DNA from 3 places in the Bradyrhizobium sp. Leaf396 genome. Region 2 is predicted to be linked to each of the others. Evidence: predicted binding sites of a transcription regulator. Region 2 holds the regulator's gene; each other region holds the start of a gene.
The links. Region 2 encodes PhoB, which activates phosphate uptake and scavenging genes when phosphate is short. Its sites were predicted from a motif close to TGTCATNNANCTGTCAT; they were not measured.
Positions count from the first base shown of each region.

Region 1: the regulator PhoB is predicted to act here: its motif matches at 1,668-1,684, upstream of ASG57_RS00205 (DUF47 domain-containing protein).
Region 3: the regulator PhoB is predicted to act here: its motif matches at 3,225-3,241, upstream of ASG57_RS00540 (RNA degradosome polyphosphate kinase).

Region 1 is NZ_LMQJ01000001.1:38,157-43,370, forward strand. It holds gene ASG57_RS00195 (branched-chain amino acid ABC transporter permease) at 1-600, shown strand, start outside; gene ASG57_RS00200 (branched-chain amino acid ABC transporter permease) at 602-1,570, shown strand; gene ASG57_RS00205 (DUF47 domain-containing protein) at 1,727-2,371, shown strand; gene ASG57_RS00210 (inorganic phosphate transporter) at 2,471-3,475, shown strand; gene sugE (quaternary ammonium compound efflux SMR transporter SugE) at 3,468-3,782, opposite strand; gene ASG57_RS00220 (peptide chain release factor 3) at 3,940-5,214, shown strand, end outside.
Region 2 is NZ_LMQJ01000034.1:124,076-129,289, reverse strand. It holds gene pstC (phosphate ABC transporter permease subunit PstC) at 1-530, shown strand, start outside; gene pstA (phosphate ABC transporter permease PstA) at 535-1,380, shown strand; gene pstB (phosphate ABC transporter ATP-binding protein PstB) at 1,377-2,198, shown strand; gene phoU (phosphate signaling complex protein PhoU) at 2,210-2,926, shown strand; gene phoB (phosphate regulon transcriptional regulator PhoB) at 2,949-3,656, shown strand; gene ASG57_RS25320 (GcrA family cell cycle regulator) at 3,917-4,429, opposite strand; gene ASG57_RS25315 (aspartate aminotransferase family protein) at 4,887-5,214, shown strand, end outside.
Region 3 is NZ_LMQJ01000001.1:111,635-116,848, reverse strand. It holds gene purN (phosphoribosylglycinamide formyltransferase) at 1-557, opposite strand, end outside; gene purM (phosphoribosylformylglycinamidine cyclo-ligase) at 572-1,645, opposite strand; gene ASG57_RS00550 (CDP-alcohol phosphatidyltransferase family protein) at 1,802-2,344, shown strand; gene ASG57_RS00545 (P-loop NTPase family protein) at 2,484-3,161, shown strand; gene ASG57_RS00540 (RNA degradosome polyphosphate kinase) at 3,316-5,214, shown strand, end outside.

The sequences.
Region 1 (5,214 bases), on a different contig from region 2:
GGGCTCGACCATCTCTACGGGCTGCTGCTGACCTTCGGCATCGCGCTGATCGTTCAGGGCGTGTTCCAGAACTACTTCGGCTCCTCCGGCCTGCCTTACGCGATTCCGGACCAGCTCAAGGGCGGCATGAATCTCGGCTTCATGTTCCTGCCGATCTACCGTGGCTGGGTCGTCGTGTTCTCGCTGGTGGTGTGTCTGGCCACCTGGTTCCTGATCGAGAAGACGCAGCTCGGCGCTTATCTGCGCGCCGCCACTGAAAACCCCACCCTGGTTCGCGCCTTCGGCATCAACGTGCCGCGCATGATCACACTGACCTACGGTCTTGGCGTCGGCCTTGCCGCGCTGGCCGGCGTGCTCTCGGCGCCGATCAACCAGGTGCGGCCGCTCATGGGCGCCGACCTCATCATCGTCGTGTTCGCGGTGGTCGTGATCGGCGGCATGGGATCCATCATGGGCTCGATCATCACCGGCTTCGCGCTCGGCGTGATCGAGGGCCTGACCAAGTATTTTTACCCCGAGGCCTCCAACACCGTCGTGTTCGTGCTGATGGTGCTGGTGCTCTTGGTGAAGCCAACGGGATTGACGGGAAGGGCGGCCTGAGATGACAACCCTGACGGACGACACGCTGCCGGCAACCCCGCGCGCGATGCGCGACGAGATGACGGTGTTCGTGGTGATGGCGCTGCTGCTTGCGGCGGTCCCATTCACGGGAGTCTATCCGTTCTTCGTGATGCAGGCGCTGTGCTTCGCGCTGCTCGCCTGTGCCTTCAATCTGCTGATCGGCTATGGCGGCCTGCTCTCGTTCGGCCATGCGATGTTCCTGGGAACGGCCGGCTATTGCAGCGCGCATGCGCTCAAAGTGTGGGCGCTGCCGCCGGAGCTCGGCATTCTCGTCGGCGTCGCGGCGGCTTTCGTGCTCTCGATCGTCACCGGCTATATCTCGATCCGACGCCAGGGCATCTATTTCTCGATGATCACCCTGGCGCTGTCGCAGCTCCTGTACTTCATCTATCTCCAGGCCCCGTTCACCCATGGCGAGGACGGCATCCAGGGCATTCCGCAGGGGCGCATGTTCGGCCTCCTCGATCTGTCTCAGCCGACGGTGCTGTATTACGTGGTGCTGGTCGGCTTCCTTGCCGGCTTCCTCCTGATCTTCCGCATCATCAACTCGCCGTTTGGCGAGGTGCTGAAGGCCATCCGCGAGAACGAGCCGCGCGCGATCTCGCTGGGCTACCGCACCGACCAGTACAAGTTCCTGGCCTTCGTCCTGTCGGGTACGCTGGCCGGCCTTGCCGGAGCGCTCAAAGTCTTCGTGGCGCAGAATGCCTCGCTCACCGACGTGCACTGGTCGATGTCGGGCGAGGTCGTCCTGATGACGCTCGTCGGCGGTCTCGGCACCATCTTTGGTCCGGTGGTCGGCGCCTTCGTCATCATCGCCATGCAGCAATATCTGGCGGGCTTCGGCCAGTGGGTGACGGTCATCCAGGGCGTGATCTTCGTGACCTGCGTGCTCACCTTCCGTCGCGGCGTCGTCGGCGAAATCGCGCACTACTTCCGACGATCGCTCTAAGTAATTGATTCCAGTTCAATTTACTTGCTGCGTGAAAGCGGTGGATGATCCGGCTCCGCGGGCGTGAGATGACACGCGCGCGGATCGAAAATGGTCTATGACAGTTTTGTGACGGCCCCTTGGGGCCTGGCCATTTCCAACCGGTAGCCTACCTCGATGATGCGATGGTTTCGTGCGTTCCTGCCCAGGGAAGAGCGGTTCTTCGACCTGTTCGACCGGCATGCCCAGACGGTGATCCAGGGGGCCATCGCGCTCCAGGGTATGCTCAACGGGGGGCAGGAGACGCCGGTTTATTGCCAGCGCGTCAACCAGTTCGAGAACGAGGCCGACAACATCACTCGCGAGGTGCTGACAGCGGTGCGGCGCACCTTCATCACGCCGTTCGACCGCGGCGACATCAAGAACCTCATCACCTCGCTGGACGATGCGATCGACCAGATGCAGCAGACGGCCAAGGCCGTCATGTTGTTCGAGGTTCGCAGCTTCGAGCCGCCCATGCGCGAGATCGGCGCGCTCCTGATCGAATGCGCCAATCTGGTGGGACGTGCGCTGCCGCTGATGCAGTCGATCGGACCCAACGTCGCGATGCTGACTGCCATCACCGAAGAGCTCGGCAAGCTCGAGGGGCGGGTCGACGATCTCCACGACATCGGCCTCAAGGAGCTCTTTCTGAAGCATCGCGAAGGCAATGCGATGGACTTCATCGTCGGCGCCGAAATCTACGATCATCTCGAGAAGGTGGCCGATCGCTTCGATGATGTCGCGAACGAGATCAACAGCATCGTCATCGAGCAAGTGTAGCGCATGATCCGGACAGGCGTGCAGCGGTCTTCCTTCGCGACGAACGCGGAACGCGTTCGCGCGGAGGTCGTGCGCAGAGCTTAGAGCGGGGGCCGCGCTGTGGATGCCGCGTTGGCTTTTCCTGTCCTGGTCGGCCTGATCGCCGTCGCGCTGCTGTTCGACTTCCTGAACGGCCTCCACGACGCCGCCAATTCGATCGCGACCATCGTCTCGACACGCGTGCTGCGGCCGCAATTCGCCGTGTTCTGGGCCGCCTTCTTCAATTTCATCGCTTTTCTGGTGTTCGGACTGCACGTCGCCCAGACCATTGGCACCGGCATCATCGATCCCGCGGTCGTCGATGCCCAGGTGATTTTCGCGGCGCTGGTCGGGGCCATCGTCTGGAATCTCGTGACCTGGGCGCTCGGTATCCCGTCCTCATCGTCGCACGCATTGATCGGCGGGCTCGTCGGCGGCGGCATGGCCAAGGCGGGGATCTCGGCCGCGGTCTGGAGCGGCCTGTCCAAGACGGTCCTGGCGATCGTGCTGTCGCCGCTGGTCGGTTTCCTGCTCGCGATGTTGCTGGTGGCGGTCGTGTCCTGGGCGTCGGTGCGCTCGACGCCGTTCGCGGTCGACCGCGCCTTTCGTATCCTGCAGTTCGCGTCCGCCTCGCTCTATTCGCTCGGCCATGGCGGCAACGACGCGCAGAAGACCATGGGCATCATCGCGGTGCTGCTGTATTCGCAGGGCCATCTCGGCAGCGAGTTCTCGGTGCCGTTCTGGGTGGTGCTGTCCTGCCAGGCGGCGATGGCGCTGGGCACGCTGATGGGCGGCTGGCGGATCGTCCGCACCATGGGCCTGCGCATCACCAAATTGACGCCGATGCAGGGCTTTTGCGCCGAGACGGGCGGCGCGGCAACCCTGTTCATGGCGACCTATCTCGGCGTTCCCGTCTCGACCACCCATACCATCACCGGCGCCATCGTCGGCGTCGGCGCTGCGCGCCGCGTCTCGGCGGTGCGCTGGAACGTCGCAAGCTCGATCGTCTATGCCTGGGTGATCACGATCCCGGCCTCGGCCATCGTGGCCGCGCTGACCTGGTGGGTGGTCCAGCTCGTCAAGTGACGAGCTTCAGCCCGATGATGCCGGCAACGATCAGGCCGATGCTGGCAAGCCGGAGCGCGCTAGCCGGCTCGCCGAACAGAAAGATCCCGAGCGCCGCGGTGCCGACCGCGCCGATGCCGGTCCAGACCGCGTAAGCGGTTCCCACGGGCAGGGACCTGAGCGCAAGCCCGAGCAGAATGACGCTCCCGGCCATCGCCGCCAGCGTGATCACGGACGGAACAAGCCGGGTGAAGCCCTCGGTATATTTCAGGCCGATCGCCCAGACGATCTCGAGGAGACCGGCGACGAACAGGATGCTCCAGGCCATGACGACCCTCCAATCAAGGCAGGGTCGTCCCCGCGGCGAGGTGCTGAGAAAGGGGAAGGCCGTCCTTCCCGAAAGCCGATATGGGGCTGGCCGGAAGCCTCCGCAATCACCACATGAGGCTTGATCAGGCCCGCTTTCCCTGCCACACGCTCCCGCCATGTCCGACATCGCCACCCCTACAGCCGAATCGCCGGCCCGTTCCCCGCTTGCCGCCGAAGTGGCGCGGCGGCGCACCTTTGCGATCATCTCGCATCCTGACGCCGGCAAGACCACGCTGACCGAAAAGCTGCTGCTTTTCGGCGGCGCGATCAATCTGGCCGGTCAGGTCAAGGCCAAGGGCGAGCGGCGCAACACCCGCTCTGACTGGATGAAGATCGAGCGCGAGCGCGGCATCTCCGTGGTGACCTCGGTGATGACCTTCGAGTTCGAGGGCCTCGTCTTCAACCTCTTGGACACGCCGGGCCACGAGGACTTTTCGGAGGACACCTATCGCACGCTGACAGCCGTGGATTCCGCCGTGATGGTGATCGACGCCGCCAAGGGCATCGAGGCGCGCACCCGCAAGCTGTTCGAGGTGTGCCGTCTGCGCGACATTCCGATCATCACCTTTATCAACAAGATGGACCGCGAGAGCCGCGACGTGTTCGAGCTGCTCGACGAGATCGAGAAGACGCTGGCGCTCGACACCACGCCGATGACCTGGCCGGTCGGTCGCGGTCGCGACTTCCTCGGCACCTACGACGTGATCAATGGTGGCGTGCGGCTGCTGGAAGGCGGCGGCGCCAAGACCGGCGCGGCACAGCAGATCGCGATCGAAGAGCTCGCCAAGCTCAGCGCCAATCTCGATGTCTCCGCGGTAAAGGACGAGCTCGAGCTCGTCACCGAGGCGTCAAAGCCGTTCGAGCTCGAGGCGTTCCGCGAGGGCCATCTGACGCCGGTCTATTTCGGCAGCGCGCTGCGCAATTTCGGCGTTGGCGACCTCCTGGAGGGCCTTGGCAGGTTCGCACCCGAACCGCGCGCTCAGGACAGCGACCAGCGCAAGGTCGAGGCCACCGATCCGCGCATGAGCGCTTTCGTGTTCAAGATCCAGGCCAACATGGATCCGAACCACCGCGACCGCATCGCCTTCGCACGGCTCTGCTCCGGCAAGCTCAGCCGCGGCATGAAGGCCAAGCTCGTGCGCACCGGCAAGAGCATGCCGCTGTCGAGCCCGCAATTCTTCTTCGCGCAGGACCGCTCGGTGGCGGACGAGGCCTTCGCCGGCGACGTCGTCGGCATCCCCAATCACGGCACGCTGCGCATCGGCGATACGCTGACGGAAGGCGAGGATTTCAACTTCGTCGGCGTGCCGAGCTTCGCTCCGGAAATTGTCCGCCGCGTACGGCTCACCGACGCGATGAAGGCGAAGAAGCTGAAGGAAGCGCTCCAGCAG
Region 2 (5,214 bases):
ACACCTTCCAGCCCTTCATGATCAAGGTCTTCGACGGCGTCCCTGTGCTGGGCGCGATCTTTGCCGGGCCCCCCTCCTATCTCAGCCTGTTCAACGCCGCGCTGATCCTCGCGATCATGGTGCTGCCCTTCATCACCTCGATCTCGGTCGACGTGTTCAAGACGGTGCCGCCGGTCTTGAAGGAAGCCGCCTATGGCGTCGGCTGCACCACCTGGGAAGTCGTCCGCAGCGTGGTGATCCCCTACACCCGCGTCGGCATCATTGGCGGCGTCATGCTGGCGCTGGGCCGCGCGCTCGGCGAAACCATGGCGGTGACCTTCATCATAGGCAATTCGTTCCGCATCTCATCGTCGATCTTCGCCCCGGGCACCACGATCTCGGCGGCGATCGCGTCGGAGTTCGCCGAGAGCGACGGCCTGCACCAGTCCGGCCTGATCCTTCTCGGTCTGCTCCTGTTCGTGTTGACGTTCTTCGTGCTCGCAGCCGCGCGGCTGATGCTGATGCGCCTGGAAACCAAGGCCGGGAAGTAAAGCCATGAACCCGATCTATGCACGTCGCCGCCGCTGGGACATCGTCATCCGCGGGCTCTGCATCGCTGCTGCCGCGTTTGGCGTCACCTGGCTCGCGCTGATCCTGATCACGCTGTTCTACAACGGCCTGGCCGGGCTCAACTTCCAGGTCTTCACCGCTGACACCCCGCCGCCCGGATCGACCGAGGGCGGCCTGCGCAACGCTATCGTCGGCTCGCTGATCATGACCGCGATCGGCGTCGGCATCGGCGCGCCGCTCGGCCTATTCGCCGGCACCTATCTCGCCGAGTACGGCCGCAACGACAAGCTGACCTCGGTGATCCGCTTCATCAACGACATTTTGTTGTCGGCGCCCTCGATCATCATTGGTCTGTTCATCTACGGCGCGGTGGTGGTGCCGATGCGAGGCTTCTCGGCGATCGCGGGCGCGCTGGCGCTCGCCGTCATCGTGATCCCGGTCGTGGTGCGCACCACGGAAGACATGCTGCTGCTGGTTCCCAACCCGCTGCGTGAGGCCGCCAGCGCACTGGGCCTGCCGCGCTCGCTGGTGATCAAGCGGATCGCCTATCGCGCCGCGCGTTCCGGCCTCATCACCGGCGTGCTGCTCGCCACCGCCCGCGTTGCCGGCGAGACGGCGCCGCTGCTGTTCACCGCGCTCTCGAACCAGTTCTTCAGCCTGGGCCTGGACAAGACCATGGCCAACCTGCCGGTGACCATCAACAATTTCGTGCAGAGCCCCTACGCCTACTGGAAGCAGCTCGCCTGGAGCGGCGCGCTGCTGATCACCCTGACCGTGCTTGCCCTGAACATTGGCGCGCGCATCATCGGCGCCGAGAGGACTGCAAAATGAGTGAAATGTCTGTTTCCGTCAGCGCGCCGACCGTCCATCCCGGCTCGCAGCCCCTGCCCGAGGCGCCCGCCAAGGTTACGGCGCGCAACCTCAACTTCTACTACGGTGAGCACCATGCATTGAAGAACATCAATCTGGCGCTCGGCACCAACCGCGTCACGGCCTTCATCGGCCCGTCCGGCTGCGGCAAGTCGACCCTGCTGCGCATCTTCAACCGGATGTACGATCTCTATCCGGGCCAGCGCGCCACCGGTCAGCTGCTGCTCGACCACACCAACATTCTCGACCCCAAGCTTGATCTCAATCTGCTGCGCGCCCGGGTCGGCATGGTGTTCCAGAAGCCGACCCCGTTCCCGATGACGATCTACGAGAACATCGCGTTCGGCATTCGTCTGTACGAGAAGATCTCGAAGTCCGAGATGGACGACCGCGTCGAGAAGGCGTTGCGTGGCGGCGCGCTGTGGAACGAGGTCAAGGACAAGCTCAATGCTTCCGGCCTGTCGCTTTCCGGCGGCCAGCAGCAGCGCCTCTGCATCGCTCGCACCGTCGCGGTCCGGCCCGAGGTGATCCTGTTCGACGAGCCCTGCTCGGCGCTCGATCCGATCTCGACGGCGAAGGTTGAGGAACTGATCCAGGAATTGTCCGAGAACTACACGATCGCGATCGTCACCCACAACATGCAGCAAGCGGCGCGCGTCTCGGACAAGACCGCGTTCATGTATCTCGGCGAGCTGATCGAGTTCGACGATACCAGCAAGATCTTCACGTCGCCGAGCGACCGGCGCACGCAGGATTACATCACCGGCCGGTTCGGCTGAGGAGACGGAACATGGGTTCTGAACATACCGCAAAGGCCTTCGACAGCGACCTCCAGGAGCTCACGCGCCTGGTTGCCGAAATGGGCGGCATCGCCGAGCGCATGATCGTCGATTCCGTCGACGCGCTGATCCGCCGCGACGTCGCGCTCGGCCAGCGCGTCGTCGCCACCGACACCGAGCTCGATGCGCTGCAGAAGCGCATCGAGGAGCGCGCGGTGCTCACCATCGCGCGCCGCCAGCCGATGGCGGTTGACCTGCGCGAGATCGTCGGCGCCATGCGCGTCGCGACCGATCTCGAGCGCATCGGCGATCTCGCCAAGAACATGGGCAAGCGCGTCGCGGCGCTGGAGACGGATTTCCATCCGCTGAAGCTGTTCCGCGGCCTGGAACACATGACCGACCTGGTGCAGCAGCAGGTCAAGTCGGTGCTGGACGCCTACGCCGCGCACGATCTGCCGGCGGCAATGGCGGTGTGGAAGGGCGACGAGGAGGTCGACGCGATCTGCACCTCGCTGTTCCGCGAGCTCCTCACCTATATGATGGAGGATCCGCGCAACATCTCGTTCTGCATCCATCTGATGTTCTGCGCCAAGAACATCGAGCGGATCGGCGACCACGCCACCAACATCGCCGAGACCGTGTTCTACATGATCGAGGGGCAGGCGATCACCGACAAGCGGCCGAAGGGCGACATGACCAATTTCGCCACCACGATACCGAATACCTGAAGACGTAAGGAGCGACGACACCATGGGCGCACGCATTATGGTGGTTGAGGACGAGGAAGCTCTCACCGAGCTTCTCCGCTACAACCTCGAAGGCGACGGCTATGACGTCGAGACGGTGATGCGCGGCGACGATGCCGATACCCGCCTCAAGGAGCACATTCCCGATCTGATCGTGCTCGACTGGATGCTGCCTGGGCTATCGGGCATCGAGCTGTGCCGGCGGCTGCGCACGCGGCCCGAGACCAAGCAGCTCCCGATCATCATGCTCACCGCGCGCGGCGAGGAGAGCGAGCGGGTGCGGGGGCTTGCGACCGGCGCCGACGACTACATCGTCAAGCCGTTCTCGGTGCCGGAGCTGCTCGCGCGCGTGAAGGGGCTTCTGCGGCGCGCGAGCCCCGAGCGGCTCGCGACGGTGCTCGCCTATGGCGACATCGAGCTCGACCGCGACAAGCGCCGCGTGGCGCGCTCGGGCCGGCCGATCGATCTCGGCCCGACAGAATATCGCCTGCTTGAGTTCTTCCTGGAGCATCCCGGCCGCGTGTTCTCGCGCGAACAGCTGCTCGACAGCGTCTGGGGCCGCGACATCTACATCGACGAGCGCACCGTCGACGTCCATATCGGGCGCCTGCGCAAGCTGCTCAATCTGGGTCGCGAGCAGGACCCGATCCGCACGGTCCGCGGCGCCGGCTACGCGCTGGATGATCGGTTCGCCAAGGCGGAGCAGACGTAAAGCTCTAAACTGGCGAGTGTTGGTTTCGCGAGATGCGGCAATGATCTTGGCCGCCATCCCGGGACGCGCGCAGCGCGAGCCCGGGTCCATAACCACAGAACGTGCTTTGACGAAGACTCGGAGTGACCATCTCGCGCGACAATTGCGCGCTGTGGCTACGGATCCCCGCCCCTCGCGCGCAATCGCGCACCAGGCGGGGATGACACCGAGTTACTGGAGCCGTGATCGCGTCGCGGCTGCCATCAGGTAGATCGACAAACTCAGCGCGTGCCCGGCTTCGCCGGCGCGCGCCGGCGGTCTGCTGCGGGCTGATACGCCACGCGCGAATGCTGGGCGCAGTAGGGCAGGCCGGAAAGCGCCTTGCCGCCGCAGAAGAAGAAATCCGGGCTCGAGGGATCGCCGACCGGCCAGTGACAGGTCGCCTCGTTCAATTCCAGTAGCGACAGCCGTTGGCTCATCGGCACCACGTTGTCGTAGGTAACAGGTTCAGCCTCAACCTCGACCTCGAAGGCCTGCGCCAGCGCGGTGTTGCCGCGCGCGACGGGGCGAGTGACTCGCATCATGTGCTGCGCGGGCCGTGCCTTGCGCGGCCGGGGCGCTGCCGATGAAGGGCTCTTGGCGCGGCCGGACAGGCCGAGCCGGTGCACTTTGCCGATCACGGCATTGCGGGTCACATTGCCGAGCTCCGCCGCGATCTGGCTGGCCGAAAGTCCGGCCTCCCAGAGCTTCTTCAGCTGCTCGACGCGATCATCGGACCAGGTCAAAACCGTCATTGCACCCTTTCCCTCGCTGCGCGCCTGCCGTCCTGGGGCCTTCACAGCGAATGCTTAAGCCTTGAAAAACCCGTGCCGCCAGAATCCCTTAAGGCTCGCCGGGCGCGCTCAAGACGCCCGAACGTTTACGCCGGTACATGAGGACTCTTGGGATCAGAACTGTTGCACGAGATGTCGTATCTGACAGTCCAAACGCTACAATATGGCGTGACTCCCGCGCAAGAGTCCGCCGACTCGCGTCCACATGTTCCGTGGTGAAAATCCCGCAAAATCGGCACCGCAAGACTACGGATTCAGCGTTTCGCGGGGCTTTCGGGCGGCATTGACACACGTCTTGCCAAGCATAAGATAGTCCCACGTGCCGCCCTTAAAAGGCGGCACGTTTCGTTTTCCGGGCCGGTCAATGGTGCGTTGCGCAATGCATGCGTCACACCGTCCGCAACATTCAAGTGACGTCATGACTAACAGCGCCGCGCCGCATTTGCTCCCCGTTTTCGCCAGGGCCGACCTCGGTTTCGAGCGCGGTGAAGGCTGCTGGCTGATCGCGACCAACGGAGATCGCTATCTCGATTTCACCTCGGGCGTGGCGGTGAATGCGCTCGGCCATGTTCATCCGGCGCTGGTCAAGGCGTTGCAGGAGCAGGCGACGAAGCTCTGGCACATGTCGAACCTGTTCCAGAGCCCGGACGGCGAGAAGCTCGCAAGCCGGCTCTGCAACGAGAGCTTTGCGGACTTCGTGTTCTTCTGCAATTCCGGCGCCGAGGCGCTGGAAGGCGTGATCAAGC
Region 3 (5,214 bases), on a different contig from region 2:
AGCCGCAGCGCTTCGGGATAGATGCGGTGCTCGACCTCGAGGATGCGTTCCGACAGCGTATCCCCGGTGTCGTGATCGCCGACGGGAACCGCGCCCTGCATCACGATCGGGCCGGCATCGGTCTCGGGGATCACGAAATGCACAGTCGCGCCGGACAACTTCACACCGGCGCGCAAGGCCTGGCCGTGCGGGTCGAGGCCGGGGAAGGACGGCAGCAGCGAGGGGTGGATGTTGAGCATGCGCCCGTACCAGGCCTTGGTGAACTCGGCGGTGAACAGGCGCATGAAGCCGCCAAGACAAATCAGCTCGATGCCGTGCCGATCGAGGGCTGCCTGCAGCACTTTCTCGAATCCGGCGCGGTCCTTGCCGAACGGCTTGCTCTCGATCACCTCAGTCTTCACGCCGCTCGCCCGGGCCCGTTCGAGCCCGGGCGCATCGGCCTTGTTCGAGATGACGAGCGATATCTCCGCCGGAAAATCCGCAGCGGCGGCGGCCCTGATCAGCGCAGCCATGTTGGAGCCGCGCCCGGAGATCAGGATGGCGACCCGGCGCTTCATCACAGCGCCCGTCATTACAGCGCCAGATCGAGGTGGCCGTTATAGACGACCCGATGCTCGCCCTCGGCCGGGATCACGGTGCCGAGCTGCGCCACCGTCTCACCGGCGTCGGTGAAGACCTCGACGACCTGGTCGACCCTATCGGGCTCGACGATCGCGATCATGCCGATCCCGCAATTGAAGGTGCGCAGCATTTCCAGCTCGGCAATGCCCGCCTGCCCGGCCAGCCATTTGAACACCGGCAGCACCGGCAGGCGCGCGAGGTCTATGCCGACGCCGAGGTGCTTCGGCAGCACGCGCGGAATGTTGTCGGTGAAGCCGCCGCCGGTGATGTGGGCGAGCCCCTTCACCGCGCCGGTCTCGCGGATCGCGCGCAGGCAGGACTTGACGTAGAGCTTCGTCGGCGTCAGCAGCGCGCCGCCGAGCGTCATCACGGGCGCGAACGGCGCCTGCGCCGCGAAGCTGAGACCGGATTGCTCGACGATCTTGCGCACCAGTGAGAAGCCATTGGAATGCACGCCCGACGAGGCGAGCCCGATCACGGCATCGCCGGCCGCGATATCCTTGCGCGGCAGCAGCGTGCCGCGCTCTGCAGCGCCGACGGCAAAGCCGCCGAGGTCGTAGTCGCCATCCTTGTAGAGGCCCGGCATCTCGGCCGTCTCGCCGCCGATCAGGGCACAGCCGGATTCGCGGCATCCCTCCGCGACACCAGCGACGATCGCGGCAGCGGCCTCGGGGTCGAGCTTGCCGCAGGCGAAATAATCCAGGAAAAACAGCGGCTCGGCACCTTGCACGACGAGGTCATTGACGCTCATGGCAACGAGATCGACGCCGATGCCGCCGTGCAGCCCGGTCTCGATCGCGATCTTGACCTTGGTGCCGACCCCATCGGTAGCGGCGACAAGGACCGGATCCTTGAAGCCTGCCGCCTTCAGGTCGAACAGGCCGCCGAAGCCGCCGATCTCGGCGTCCGCGCCCGGCCGCGCGGTGGCGCGCACCATCGGCTTGATCAGGTCGACCAGGCGGTTGCCCGCGTCGATATCGACGCCTGAATCGGCGTAAGTGAGCCCGTTTTTGCGGTCGGTCATGCCCGATTTCCAGTGGGTTTGCGGCTGGTTACGTCGAATTCCGGGGACGCGCAATGGCTCGCATGGCGCCCCGCTCTATACTATGTAGATATCAACCGGTTCAGCCTCCCAAGGGGGGCGGATTCGAGGTCAAGCCGGGGCCGGGAAAGCGCTTTCGTGAGTATTCCGAACATCATTACCCTGGGCCGCATCATGCTGGTCCCGATCATTGTCTGGGCCATCGTGTCGAGCCAAATGGAGGTGGCGTTCGCCGTCTTCCTGATTGCCGGCGTCAGCGATGCCGTGGATGGTTTCCTGGCCAAGCGCTTCAACATGACGAGCGAGCTCGGGGCGCTGCTCGATCCGCTCGCGGACAAGGCGCTGCTGGTCTCGATCTACATGGCGCTCGGCATCTGGGGCGCGATACCGCGCTGGATCGTGATCCTGGTGGTCTCCCGCGACATCATGATCGTTGCCGCCGTGATCGTATCCTGGCTGTTCGACCGACCGGTCGAGATGAAGCCGTCGAAGGTGTCCAAGCTCAACACCGTGGCCCAAGTGGCGTTCGCGGCGCTGGTGCTGGCGGCGCTTGCCTTCGGCTTCAAGCCGGCCCCTTATGATATGATCCTGATGGGCCTCGTCACGGTCTTCACGCTCTCCTCCGTGTCGCTCTACCTCGTCGAGTGGCTGCGGCACATGAGTACGATCGAGGCCAAATGAGCCGGGATGCGGCCCCGCAAAAGGCCAAGTCTCGCAAGATCCAGTCTCGCAAGATCAAGGTCTCGCACGAACAAGTGCCGCACGATCAAGTCGAACCCTCTTCAAACGGGCCGGCGCGCCGGCATGGAGCAAAACAAGCGTGGCAGGCCGCGTTCACCCCCGACAATTGGCATTTTCGCTCCCGCATGCGGAGAGCCTCAGCCGGGACAACTTCCTCGAAGGCCCCGCCAATGCGGCCGGTCTCGGCCTGATCGACAGCTGGCCGGAATGGCCGAACCGGATCATGTGGCTGGCCGGTCCCGAGGGAAGCGGCAAGAGCCATCTCGCCGCGATCTGGGCCGAGGAGGCCGGTGCCCGCTCGACCACCGCCAATGCGCTGACCGCCGCCGGGGTCCCCGGTGCGCTCGCCACCGGCGCGCTGGTCGTGGAAGATCTCAGGGCAAACGATTTCGACGAGCGCGCCCTGTTTCACATGATGAATCTCGCCCGCGAGGACGGCGCCTACGTCCTCCTCACCGGACGCGAGGCGCCGGCCTCGCTGGAGATCGAGCTGCGCGACCTGCGCTCGCGTCTGCGTGCCGTGCCGGTGGTCACGCTGCAGCCCCCCGACGACCAGCTCTTTCGCGGCCTCATCGTCAAATTCTGCGCCGACCGCCAGCTCACCGTGGACGAGAGCGTAGTCAGCTACCTCGCCACCCGCCTGGAGCGGTCCTCGGCCGCCGCCCGGCGGGCCGTGGAGCTGCTCGACAGCGAAGCCCTGCGGCTCGGCCGCCCCGTCACCCGGGCGCTGGCCGCCGAGCTCTTGCGGGACGTCTGATTGGCCCGCCAGCCCCCAAGGCGCCTTGAGGCCGCTTGACGGGACCGAGGGGCGGAACATCAATGTCATCGAAACGTCATCGCTGTAACACATGCTCCCCGGGGTTTTGCGCATAAGTCGCAAAGTGAGGCGAGACAGGATGGACCGACTTCTAATGGACTCTGCGCAAACGGTTGAAACGAAAGAAAAACCCCCGGAAGCCGAGGGCTTGCCGGCGATCGCATCCAGCCCCGAACGGTTCATCAACCGCGAGCTGTCCTGGCTGCATTTCAACCGCCGCGTCCTGGAGGAATCGGTCAATCTCAACCACCCCGTGCTGGAGCGGGTGCGGTTCCTCTCGATCTCGGCGAACAATCTCGACGAATTCTTCATGGTCCGCGTCGCCGGCATCAAGGCCCAGGTGCGCGAGGGCATCGCCGAACGCAGCCCCGACGGCCTGACGCCGTCGGAACAGCTCGCGCTGATCAACCGTACCGTCTCCCAGCTCGCCTCCGACCAGCAGGCGATCTGGCGCGACCTGCGCGCCACGCTGGCCGAGGTCGGCATCGTGCTGGTCGACGGCAAGGAGGTCACCAAGGCGGAACGAACCTGGGTCGAGGACTACTTCCTCAACAACGTGTTCCCGCTGCTGACCCCGCTCGCGATCGATCCGGCCCACCCCTTCCCGTTCATTCCGAGCCTCGGCTTCACCATCGCGCTCCAGCTCACGCGCGCCGCCGACGGCAAGCAGATGAACGCGCTGATCCGCATGCCCGGCAAGATCGACCGCTTCATCCGCCTGCCGGCCGAAGGAACGGTGCGCCTGATCTCGCTGGAGCAGGCGACCACCCTGTTCATCAACCGCCTGTTCCCCGGCTACAATCTGCACGGCCAAGGTTCCTTCCGGATCATCCGCGACTCGGAGCTCGAAATCGAAGAAGAGGCGGAAGACCTCGTCCGCCTGTTCGAGACCGCGCTGAAGCGCCGTCGGCGCGGGTCCGTGATCCGGCTCGAGATCGACGCCAAGATGCCGGAGCAGCTGCGCAGCTTCGTGCAGCATGCACTGTCGGCTGCCGACGACGAGGTGTTCCTGGTCGACGGCGTGCTCGCCATGAACGAGCTCTCGCAGCTCACCCGTCTCGACCGGCCGGATCTCGAATTCACCCCCTACGTGCCGCGCCATCCCGAGCGCGTACGCGAGCATGGCGGCGACATCTTTGCCGCGATCCGGCAGAAAGACCTCATCGTCCATCATCCTTACGAGTCCTTCGACGTGGTGGTGCAGTTCCTGCAGCAGGCGACGCGCGATCCCGATGTGGTCGCGATCAAGCAGACGCTCTACCGCACCTCGAACAACTCGCCGATCGTGCGCGCGCTCGCCGAAGCGGCCGAAGCCGGCAAATCCGTCACCGCCCTGATCGAGCTGAAGGCGCGGTTCGACGAAGAAGCCAATATTCGCTGGGCGCGCGATCTCGAGCGCGCCGGCGTGCAGGTGGTCTACGGCTTCCTGGAATTGAAGACGCACGCAAAACTCTCGATGGTGGTGCGCCGCGAGGGCGGCAGCCTCACGACTTACGTTCATACGGGCACCGGCAACTATCACCCGGTCACCGCGCGCATCTACACTGACCTCTCCTACTTCACTTCAGATCCGACCATCGGCCGCGATGCCGCGCGCGTGTTCAACTTCATCACCGGCTATGCCGCTCCGAGCGATCTGGAGAAGATGGCGGTGTCGCCGCTGACCCTGCGCAAGCGCATCATCGAGCACATTCAGGGCGAGACCGCGCATGCCCGGCACGGCCGGCACGGCGCGGTCTGGATGAAGATGAACGCGCTGGTCGATCCTGACATCATCGACGCGCTCTACGAGGCCTCGCAGGCCGGCGTCCAGGTCGAACTCGTGGTGCGTGGCATCTGTTGCCTCAGGCCCGGCATCCCCGGCCTGTCGGAGAACATCCGCGTCAAGTCGATCATCGGGCGATTCCTGGAACATGGCCGAATCTACTGCTTCGGCATGGGCCAGGGCCTGCCGAGCGCGAAGGCGGCTGTGTATATCTCCTCTGCCGACATG